3 regions of the Lysinibacillus sp. NPDC093712 genome follow, and region 1 is predicted to be linked to each of the others. Evidence: predicted binding sites of a transcription regulator. Region 1 holds the regulator's gene; each other region holds the start of a gene.
The links. The regulator Rex, encoded in region 1, represses fermentation and respiration genes when NADH is low (regulators of the CRP and FNR family bind a similar motif). The targets are predictions, from matches to a motif close to TTGTGAAATATTTCACAA.
Positions count from the first base shown of each region.

Region 2: a site for Rex is predicted at 1,181-1,198, ahead of ACQKNX_RS21140 (cytochrome ubiquinol oxidase subunit I). Genes of this name have one in related genera too.
Region 3: a site for Rex is predicted at 1,693-1,710, ahead of qoxA (cytochrome aa3 quinol oxidase subunit II). Genes of this name have one in related genera too.

Region 1 is NZ_JBNNUU010000016.1:4,976-8,266, forward strand. It holds gene ACQKNX_RS25155 (ABC-F family ATP-binding cassette domain-containing protein) at 1-1,027, opposite strand, end outside; gene ACQKNX_RS25160 (redox-sensing transcriptional repressor Rex) at 1,415-2,050, shown strand; gene ACQKNX_RS25165 (twin-arginine translocase TatA/TatE family subunit) at 2,168-2,383, shown strand; gene tatC (twin-arginine translocase subunit TatC) at 2,404-3,225, shown strand.
Region 2 is NZ_JBNNUU010000008.1:28,948-32,238, forward strand. It holds gene ACQKNX_RS21130 (thioredoxin family protein) at 1-1, shown strand, start outside; gene ACQKNX_RS21135 (diacylglycerol kinase) at 180-1,094, shown strand; gene ACQKNX_RS21140 (cytochrome ubiquinol oxidase subunit I) at 1,450-2,796, shown strand; gene ACQKNX_RS21145 (cytochrome d ubiquinol oxidase subunit II) at 2,793-3,291, shown strand, end outside.
Region 3 is NZ_JBNNUU010000002.1:719,392-722,682, forward strand. It holds gene ACQKNX_RS11040 (hypothetical protein) at 1-11, shown strand, start outside; gene ACQKNX_RS11045 (DUF2785 domain-containing protein) at 282-1,124, shown strand; gene qoxA (cytochrome aa3 quinol oxidase subunit II) at 1,894-2,835, shown strand; gene qoxB (cytochrome aa3 quinol oxidase subunit I) at 2,863-3,291, shown strand, end outside.

The DNA.
Region 1 (3,291 bases):
TGTCACCGTAGCCAACAGCTAAGGAGTCAATAGAGAGCACATCATTGCCACTTTGTCGTTCTATCGTAAAGCCAAAGCTAGCTGATTTTTCGTTACCGTCAGGCGAGTCCATCCATTCCGTACGTTCGAGCATTTTGCGCCGGCTTTGTGCCATTTTGGTCGTAGAGGCACGGGCTATATTTTTTTGAATAAAATCCTCAAGCTTTGCTTTCTCATCCTGCTGGCGTTCAAACATTTTTACATCGCGCTCATAGTTTTTCGCCTTTTCATCTAAATAAGCACTGTAGTTTCCAGTGTATTTCGTAACGCGATGACGAGAAACTTCATAGACGATGGAGACAACTTGGTCTAAGAAGTAACGGTCATGTGAAACGATTAAAATAGCGCCTTCATAGCCTTTTAAATAAGTCTCTAACCAAGATAATGTTTCTATATCTAAATGGTTTGTAGGCTCATCGAGAATTAATAAATCTGGCTTACTTAATAGAAGCTTTGCAAGAGCTAAACGAGTTCGTTGTCCTCCTGACAATGAGCTAATTGCTTTTTCATAATCCTCTGGGTAAAATTGCATACCATGAAGAACAGAACGCGTATCAGATTCGTATTGATAGCCTCCTGAATCTTTAAAATCATGCTGTAATTGGTCATATTCGGACATGACCTTTGCATACATTTCTGGATTTTCATAAACCGCTGGATCAGCCATTTGCTGTTCGAGCGAACGTAATGTCTTTTCTTGTCCAAGAAGCGGTTCGAAAATTGTCATCATTTCGTCCCAAATTGATAAAGTTGAATTTAGACCCGCATGTTGTTCTAAATAGCCAACTTGTACGCCCTTTGGAATAATAATATCGCCAGAATCATATGACAATTGACCAGCGATGATTTTTAGTAAAGTGGATTTACCAGCTCCGTTACGTCCGACTAATGCTACACGATCACGGTGTTGTACTTCTAGTTTGACACCACTTAAAATTTCATCTGCAATAAAGGATTTATATAGTTGATTGACTTGTAATACAATCATTCTTGACACCTCAATTCTTTCTTAGTGTAAAGGATGACGGAATTGCTTGCAATGTCAGTGCTTTACTTATTCTAAGCTGTCATGTAAGATTGAAACGATTTCTCTTTAGTTAGTGACGTAAAACACGCCGTTAACTAAAGGGAAATCCTCCACTTTTATAAGTGGGTGATGAATATGATATGCATTGAACTCAGTGTGGGTTGAAACCCGTCTGAATCAAATTAGCGACCCAGCGGATGTCATAGATTTTATGAGAAGACTTTAAGCATGCTCAAAAAATTCTGGATGCATGTACGCTGAAATGTAATTGATTCATATAAGCATGTTTCAAAATGAGTATTCAAATACGCTTAGGTGAATTTGATGTGTTTATAAGGAGGAAAAAGTTTGAAACAAGAAGTAAAAATTCCACAAGCCACAACGAAAAGACTTCCTCTTTACTATCGATTTATCCAAAACTTTGCGCAAGAAGGAATGGAACGTATTTCATCGAAGGAATTGAGCGAGGCGATGAAAATCGATTCTGCAACGATTCGTCGAGATTTTTCTTATTTCGGTGCGCTTGGCAAAAAGGGATATGGCTATGATGTTCAGCATCTATTGAAGTTTTTTAGCCAAACACTTGATCAGCATGAGACAACAAAAGTAGCGTTAATCGGTGTGGGGAACTTAGGGAATGCATTTTTAAAGTATAATTTCCAAAAAAATCATAACACTCATATTGTGGTTGCATTTGACTCAAAGGCACCAAAAGAAGGGAAAATGATAAGCAATATTCCCGTTTATCATCCCGATTTATTAGAAGAAAAGTATGATGAATTTGGAGCAGACCTTGCTATTTTAACTGTATCTTCGCGCTCTGCTCAGAAGATGGCTGATCGATTAGCAGCAATGAATGCAAAAGGCATTTTAAACTTTACGCCAGAGCGTATTACCGTACCAGATACTATGAAATTATTAACGATAGATTTGTCGGTAGAATTACAAGCGCTTATTTACTTAATCCGAAATAGCGATAAATAAAGGGCATTCACAAATTTGTAAACTGTTACAATTGATGGTGTTTAAACTATTGAAATAAATTCGCCAAACGAAAAAATTTAAGTTAAAATGATATATATATAAGAGGAGGTGGCTGCAATGGTTGTGCACTTAAGTGCTTTTACACCAGTTAGCCTAGTTATTATCGGTGTGGTTGCAATTTTAATATTCGGACCAAAGAAATTACCTGAGCTAGGTAAGGCAATGGGTTCTACACTTCGCGAATTTAAAAATGCAACAAAAGGTTTAGCTGATGACGATGATGATACAAAAAAGAAAATAATTGAACATAAAGAAAATGATAACGTTAAGTAAGTTAAGGATGTCTAGTTAATATGAATCCAAGAGAATTAACAGTCGTAGAGCATTTAGAAGAACTAAGAAAACGGCTCTTTATTTGCGCTGTTTTCTTTGTTATTGCACTTATAGTTGGCTTTTATCTAGCCGAACCACTTATTAAACATATTCAATATAGTAAAGAAGCGGAGCAACTAACTTTAAACGCATTTAAAGTGACCGATCCACTTGTCGTATATTTACAAGTGACGGTTGCAATCGCATTTGTGATAAGTTCACCGTTGCTTCTTCATCAACTTTGGTTGTTTATTACACCAGGTTTACATGAGACAGAACGCAAGGCAACTTTAAAATATATTCCATATTCGTTTTTTCTATTTTTAGCAGGAGCTTCATTTTCATATTTTGTGTTATTTCCCTATGTCATGCACTTTATGATGGGTTTATCTACAGAGTTAGAAATACAGCAAACAATTGGTATTAACGAATATTTTTCATTTTTGTTTCGTTTAGTCATGCCGTTTGGAATCATTTTTCAGTTACCTGTAGTGACGTTATTTTTAGCGCGTTTAGGTATATTAAATCCTGAACTGATGGTGAAATTCAGAAAATATGCATATTTCGGGTTAGTCGTTATTGCGGTATTTCTTGCACCACCAGATTTTATTTCAAACGTTATCGTAGCAATTCCGCTATTTGTAATTTATGAGTTTAGTATTATCATAGCACGCAGAGGCTATCGAAAGTTTTTACAAGCCGAGGCATTGCTTTTAGAGGAAGAGCGTAAAGAAGCAGAACGCGAGCAAGTTGAGCGTTTGTTAGCTGAACAACGACGACAAATTGAAGAATTAAATGACTAATAAAAAGAGCTAGATGTTTTCCACATCTAGCTCCTAGCTTGTCGACAAAAGGAATTAAGAATAGAA
Region 2 (3,291 bases), on a different contig from region 1:
ATGGAGCAATTTGCTTAGTCAAAGGTGTAACGTTCAATACGTGCTCGTACTGGCGTATTGAAAGCATATGGTGTAATTTGAGTTGCAAGGCGTAGAACTTCGCATTAAATCATCAGTGCAACATTTCAATGGTTTATTCGTTGAAAGTATTAGAATCTTATGAAGCAGGAAGGTATGTTATGAAACGAGCAAGAATCATTTATAATCCTACATCTGGGAGAGAAGCGTTTAAAAAGCATTTACCAGAAGTATTGGAGAAACTAGAGGTAGCAGGCTATGAGACATCTTGTCACGCAACAACTTGTGAAGGCGATGCTATAGAAGCAGCAAAAAACGCAGTAGAACGTGGATTTGATATTATCATAGCAGTTGGTGGAGATGGGACGTTAAATGAGGTTGTTTCTGGTGTAGGTCAATTTGAAAAACGTCCGAAGATTGGCTTAATTCCAATGGGGACAACGAATGATTTTGCACGTGCCGTCCATATTCCACGAAATATTGATGAAGCCGTTGATATTATTATTAAAGGCGATACCTTACCAGTTGATGTTGGATTGTTAAATGGAGAACGCTATTTCATCAATATTGCTGCTGGGGGACGTATTACTGAGCTAACGTACGAAGTCCCAAGCAAAATGAAAACAATGCTAGGGCAGTTAGCTTACTATTTAAAAGCGGTTGAAATGATTCCATCTATTAAGGCATCACATATGCGTATAGAATATGATGGTGAAGTATTTGATGGAGATGCAATGATGTTTTTATGTGGCTTAACGAATTCTGTTGGAGGCTTTGAAAAGCTTGCACCAGATGCGAGCATAAACGACGGTTACTTTACATTATTAGTATTAAAAAAAGTGAGCCTTCCAGAATTTATTCAACTTGCGGCAATGGCGTTACGAGGCGAACATTTAAAGGATGATCGTGTTATTTATAAAAAGGCGAGTGTTGTGAAAGTTACGACGGAAAACGAAGTGCATTTAAATTTAGATGGCGAATATGGTGGAGATGCACCTGCAACGTTTGAGAACTTAAAGCGCCATATTGAAATTTTTGTACCGATTGAAGATATTCGTGAGGAAGATCGAATTTAAATAATCTTATGGAACAATTGCAGATAAGTGTAAATAAGTTTTGTAAATTTACACTTATTTGTTTATAATCCCCTCATAAATAGGGGTTGTGAAAGAATTAAGAAAAATGTTTGGCGAATATACGTATATTAAATGAACAAAATTTGAAACCTTTATAATAGGCCGAAGTTTCGGTCCATTATAAAGGTTTTTTTCGTTGAAATGGTGGAAAATATGGGTATGGATAAGGGAAAGGAAGTGGTGCAATTTGTATAAGTCACAGGAAAGAAAGCTTATTTGGTTAAGCTTCGGTGTTGCAATTATCATGCTACTTTCCATTCTGGGAAGAATATTTGGTAGTTAGGAGGGTAATGAGATGATTAATGAATCAGCAGTCTTTTGGAGTCGTGCATTAACGGAGCTTACGTTATCGTTCCATATCATATATGCAACGATTGGTGTCGGCGTGCCGTTAATGATTATGATTGCGCAATGGACTGGATATAAAAAGAATGACGAGCATTATATTTTAATGGCACGACGTTGGGCACGAGGTTTCGTCATTACCGTTGCTGTAGGGGTCGTTACAGGTACAGCTATCGGATTACAATTATCGTTACTATGGCCGAATTTTATGCAACTTGCAGGGCAAACTATAGCATTACCACTCTTTATGGAAACCTTTGCATTCTTCTTTGAAGCCATTTTCTTAGGTATCTACTTATACACTTGGGATCGTTTCGATAGTCAGAAAAAACATATGCTCCTTCTAATTCCTGTTGCTTTAGGTGCATCAATGTCTGCGGTTTTTATAACGATCGTCAATGCCTTTATGAACGCACCACAAGGCTTTGACATAGTGGACGGTCAGCTCGTTAATATTCAACCATTTCTAGCAATGTTTAACCCAGCTATGCCAACTAAAGTAGCGCACGTGCTTGTTACTGCCTACATGACATCAGCATTTGTGTTGGCGGCAATTGCAGGCTACCGTATGCTTAAAGGCTCAGACCATGTTTATCATAAAAAATCATTATTTTTACTAATGAAGATTGGTCTGGTTACATCGATTTCAGCAGCAATAATAGGTGACTTCTCAGGCAAATACTTAGCGGAATACCAACCAGAAAAATTAGCTGCGGCAGAATGGCATTTTGAAACAACAGATAAAGCATCACTTATTTTATTCGGTGTGCTAGATGGCGAGGAAGTAAAGTATGCCATTAAAGTACCTTATGCATTAAGTATACTGGCAGCTAATAATCCAAATGCAGAAGTGATAGGCTTAGATCAATTTGCGGAGGAAGACCGACCACCGCTTTATATTCACTATCTGTTTAATATCATGGTCTTTATCGGTATGTTCATGGCATTAGTATCTTTAGTTTATGTAGTAGGGAAACTACGTCGTTGGCGGTTTATTCATTCGCGGTTGTTTAGATGGATTATTGTTGCAGGTGCACCACTGTCAATTCTAGCGATTGAATCAGGCTGGTGGCTTGCCGAAGTTGGACGTCAACCGTGGATATTATACGGTATTATGCGAACACCAGAGGGCGCAACAACGAGCGATCATGTGGATTTAATGATGCTGTTATTCTCAGGTGTTTATGCCGTACTTGGAGTAGGTAGTACCGTTGTATTAATTCGCATGTTTAAAAAGAATCCAATTGAGCGTGAAATTGAAGATCGGAATATAGAAAAAGGCGGTGACATCATATGACATTAGAGATATTAGGAATTTCAGTATTGTGGATTTTCCTTTTTGGTTATGTGATGCTCGCATCCATTGATTTTGGTGCAGGCTTTTTTAATGCTTACAGTCTACTTATTGGGAAAAACCATATTATAACGAATATTATTAAACGATATTTATCACCTGTATGGGAAGTAACGAATGTCTTTTTAGTGTTTTTCTTTGTTGGGATTGTAGGTTTTTTTCCTCAAACAGCATTTTACTATGGAACAATTTTGCTTGTGCCGGTTAGTATTTCATTAGTGTTGCTTGCGATTCGCGGTTCGTACTATGCATTTGAATCGTATGGCGCACGTGGACATATTGGTTATTCTCTGACATATGGCTTAACAGGTTTACTTATTCCAGCCTCATTATCTGTAGTATTTGCTATTGCAGGTGGCGGCTATGTGGATATGGTGGAAGGGCAACCAGTATTAAATTATTGGACACTATATACGAGTACATTTGCTTGGAGTATTG
Region 3 (3,291 bases), on a different contig from region 1:
TTATATTATAGGAAGCAAAACAAAAACCTTTTATGTAGATGATGCTTTTGAAACCGACTAGCCCATAAACTATTCTTATGTCTGAGGCATACTTGAAAAGTATGTCTTTTTGTCATGAATCAAACACCAATCCTTCATTCGTTGCGCTATAATCATATCAGCTTTCGATAGATTCTGGTATTCCTATTGCGAAAGTAACCATTAAAAAATTCACATCTGACAAATTTCTTTAGTAAAGAAGGTATAATAAAAAAATAGATTTATTATTGGAGGCAATTATCATGGATATAAAAGAAGCATTACAAACATTTTCTTCAATGACACTTACAGCAAGACAAGCGTTTTTTGAAAAAGAAGGCGACTGGCTATTGGAGGAAATGTTAACGCACATCGGTTCAACTGATGAAAGGCTACGTGACCACCTTATATATCGAACATTTATCGACCTGATCAGTGATAACTTACTAAATTCACAGCAACTCCAAAATTTGTTCGATACGGCAATAGGTGACGATTACTTATATGCAAACATCGGGGAACAAACGGAAGATAGTGTATTCACACGCTCCTTTTCAGCGTTACTTGTAGCTAGCATTCTTGCAAAAGATAGTGAGCTCCTTATTTTAAATGACACAAGCTTACAATCTTTCTTTAAAAAAATCGGTCGTTATTTGTTACTTGAAAAGGATACAAGAGGACACGTCGAAGGCAAAGGTTGGGCACACAGCATTGCACACGGGGCCGATTTAGCTGCCATGACAATTAAACACCCTAAGTTTGACTTGCAATATGCACCATCCATCTTACACGCACTGAAATTGGCAACTTGGAAAGATGTTGTCTATGTAAACGATGAGGAAGAACGCTTTGTAAATATCATTGAGGCATTATTAGCAAGAGACTATTCTGAAGAAGCCTTATCAGAATGGGTGGAGCAAGCTTTTGATAAATTCGAAATGCATTTGGTAACGCAAGGTTATAATGAAAGCTTTTTTAGCGGACGTACTTGCACATTAAATGCGATGAAGACATTATATTTCGCTTTAAAAATGAATAATCAAGCACCTAAACTTCAAAACACACTGTACATCCAAGTAGCAAAGTGGCTGAAGCTCGGTTCTTAACTTTTGATAGAGCATCCAAATCAAATTGGATGTTCTTTTTTCAGGAATCACCAATATTGATATACTAATTTCTGTTAAATATTGAAAGCGCTTAATTATGTTAACATAATTTTATCATTGTTCCAATATCCTTTCTCTTATCATTCCTTACATAGAAAATTTATCCTTTAATCTTCAAAAAAACGTCTTTTTATATACTCCTTTTTTAAAAAAAACGCAACTAAAAAGAATTAAAAACAGAGGTATAACAAGGACTTTATTACAAAACGTCGTCTAAAATGTGAAATAGGATTTTTCACAAATAATTTGTTTACTTAGTTAAATACGATAAACTCAGTATTTTCAACGTTTATACAGTGCTTATTTAACAAAACCTAAAAATACCAATAGCAAAATAGCTTTTTTTGTTCAAAAAATGTTCATATTCACCCCCCTTTCATTATCATATTTATAATTAATTATTTTTTTTTTTGGTGAAGCGGGCGTATAATCCTATATGCAAACAAAGTCATGATGTGACCATCGACATTAAAATTTTGTCCAATTTATGGTGCATAAATCATCATGTATGTGAACGCTTGCACCAGACCAATCAATTACAAGACATTATGTTTCATATTGAACCATGCCATTGTCATTGTAAATGCAACTGTACTTGATTGGTACATCAGATAAAAGAGGTGACCTCAATACCCACTATTTATAAATGTGAATCAAGACTACTACACATGAAATTTATGAATAGCCGTTTTATAGAAAGGAGTCAAACATGAATAAAAAATTAAGCTTAATGTTTTTAGTATTTGGCGCTATCGCAATCCTGTCTGGATGTGAACCATTAACAGTTTTCAATCCAAAAGGACCGAATGCTCAAACATTATCAAACACAATTATTTTATCCATTATTACAATGGCAGTTATTTTACTAGTCGTGTATGTGCTTTTTGCGTTTATGCTAACAAAATACCGAGCATCAAAAGCATCTGCCGATTATGAGCCACCTCATGAAGAAGGTAGTCACGTACTTGAAATTACGTGGACAGTTATTCCTATTATTATCGTAGCATTCCTAGCAATTGTTACTGTTAAAACAACTAGTACGGTAGAAACAACACCAGAAGGTTATGACAATAAAGAACCACTTGTTATTTATGCAGCATCTTCAAACTGGAAATGGCATTTTAGCTATCCAGAAGAGGGTATTGAGACTGTGAACTATGTAAACATTCCAACTGATCGTCCAATCGAGTTCAAATTGTATTCATTCGGACCAATCACAAGTTTCTGGATTCCACAGTTAGCTGGTCAAAAATATGCGATGAGTGACATGTTAACAACTATTCACCTTGCAGCTGATGAAGTTGGCTCTTTCATGGGTCGTAACTCAAACTTTAACGGTCGTGGATTTGCGGAAATGGAATTTGAAGCACAATCTATGACACAAGCAGACTTCGATCAATGGGTTGCTGATGTAAAAGCGAACGAAAAACCATTAACTGAAGAGAAATTCAAAGAATTATTAGCAGCTGAACACGTAGGTCGTTCAAGCTACTCATCTACTCACTTAGATTTCAGCCCAGCACCAATGGCACATGGTGATATGGATATGGGGGGTATGGACCATAGTGACATGGACATGTCTGACGAAGACATGAATCATGAAGATATGGACCATTCAAACACTGATGCCAAATCAACACATTCACACTAATTTTCAAATTTGAAAGGAGCGCATCCTATGAGTATGGAAGAATTATTCCATCCACTGCAAGAACCGATGATTTTAGCGGCAGCTATCAGTATCGTAGTTGGTGCAGTTGTTGTCGTAGCAGGCCTTACTTATTTTAAAAAATGGGGCTACTTCTATAAAAACTGGCTATCAACAGTCGATCATAAAAAGATCGGTATTATGTATATCGCCGTAGCACTATTAATGCTATTCCGCGGTGGTATCGACGCACTTTTAATGCGTGCACAAACAGCCGTTCCGGATAACGGACTTCTTGATGCACAACACTATAACGAGATTTTCACTACACATGGTTTAATCATGATTTTATTTATGGCGATGCCATTTGTTATCGGATTAATGAACATTGTTATCCCATTACAAATCGGGGCACGTGACGTTGCATTCCCACGTCTAAATGCAGTCAGCTTCTGGGCA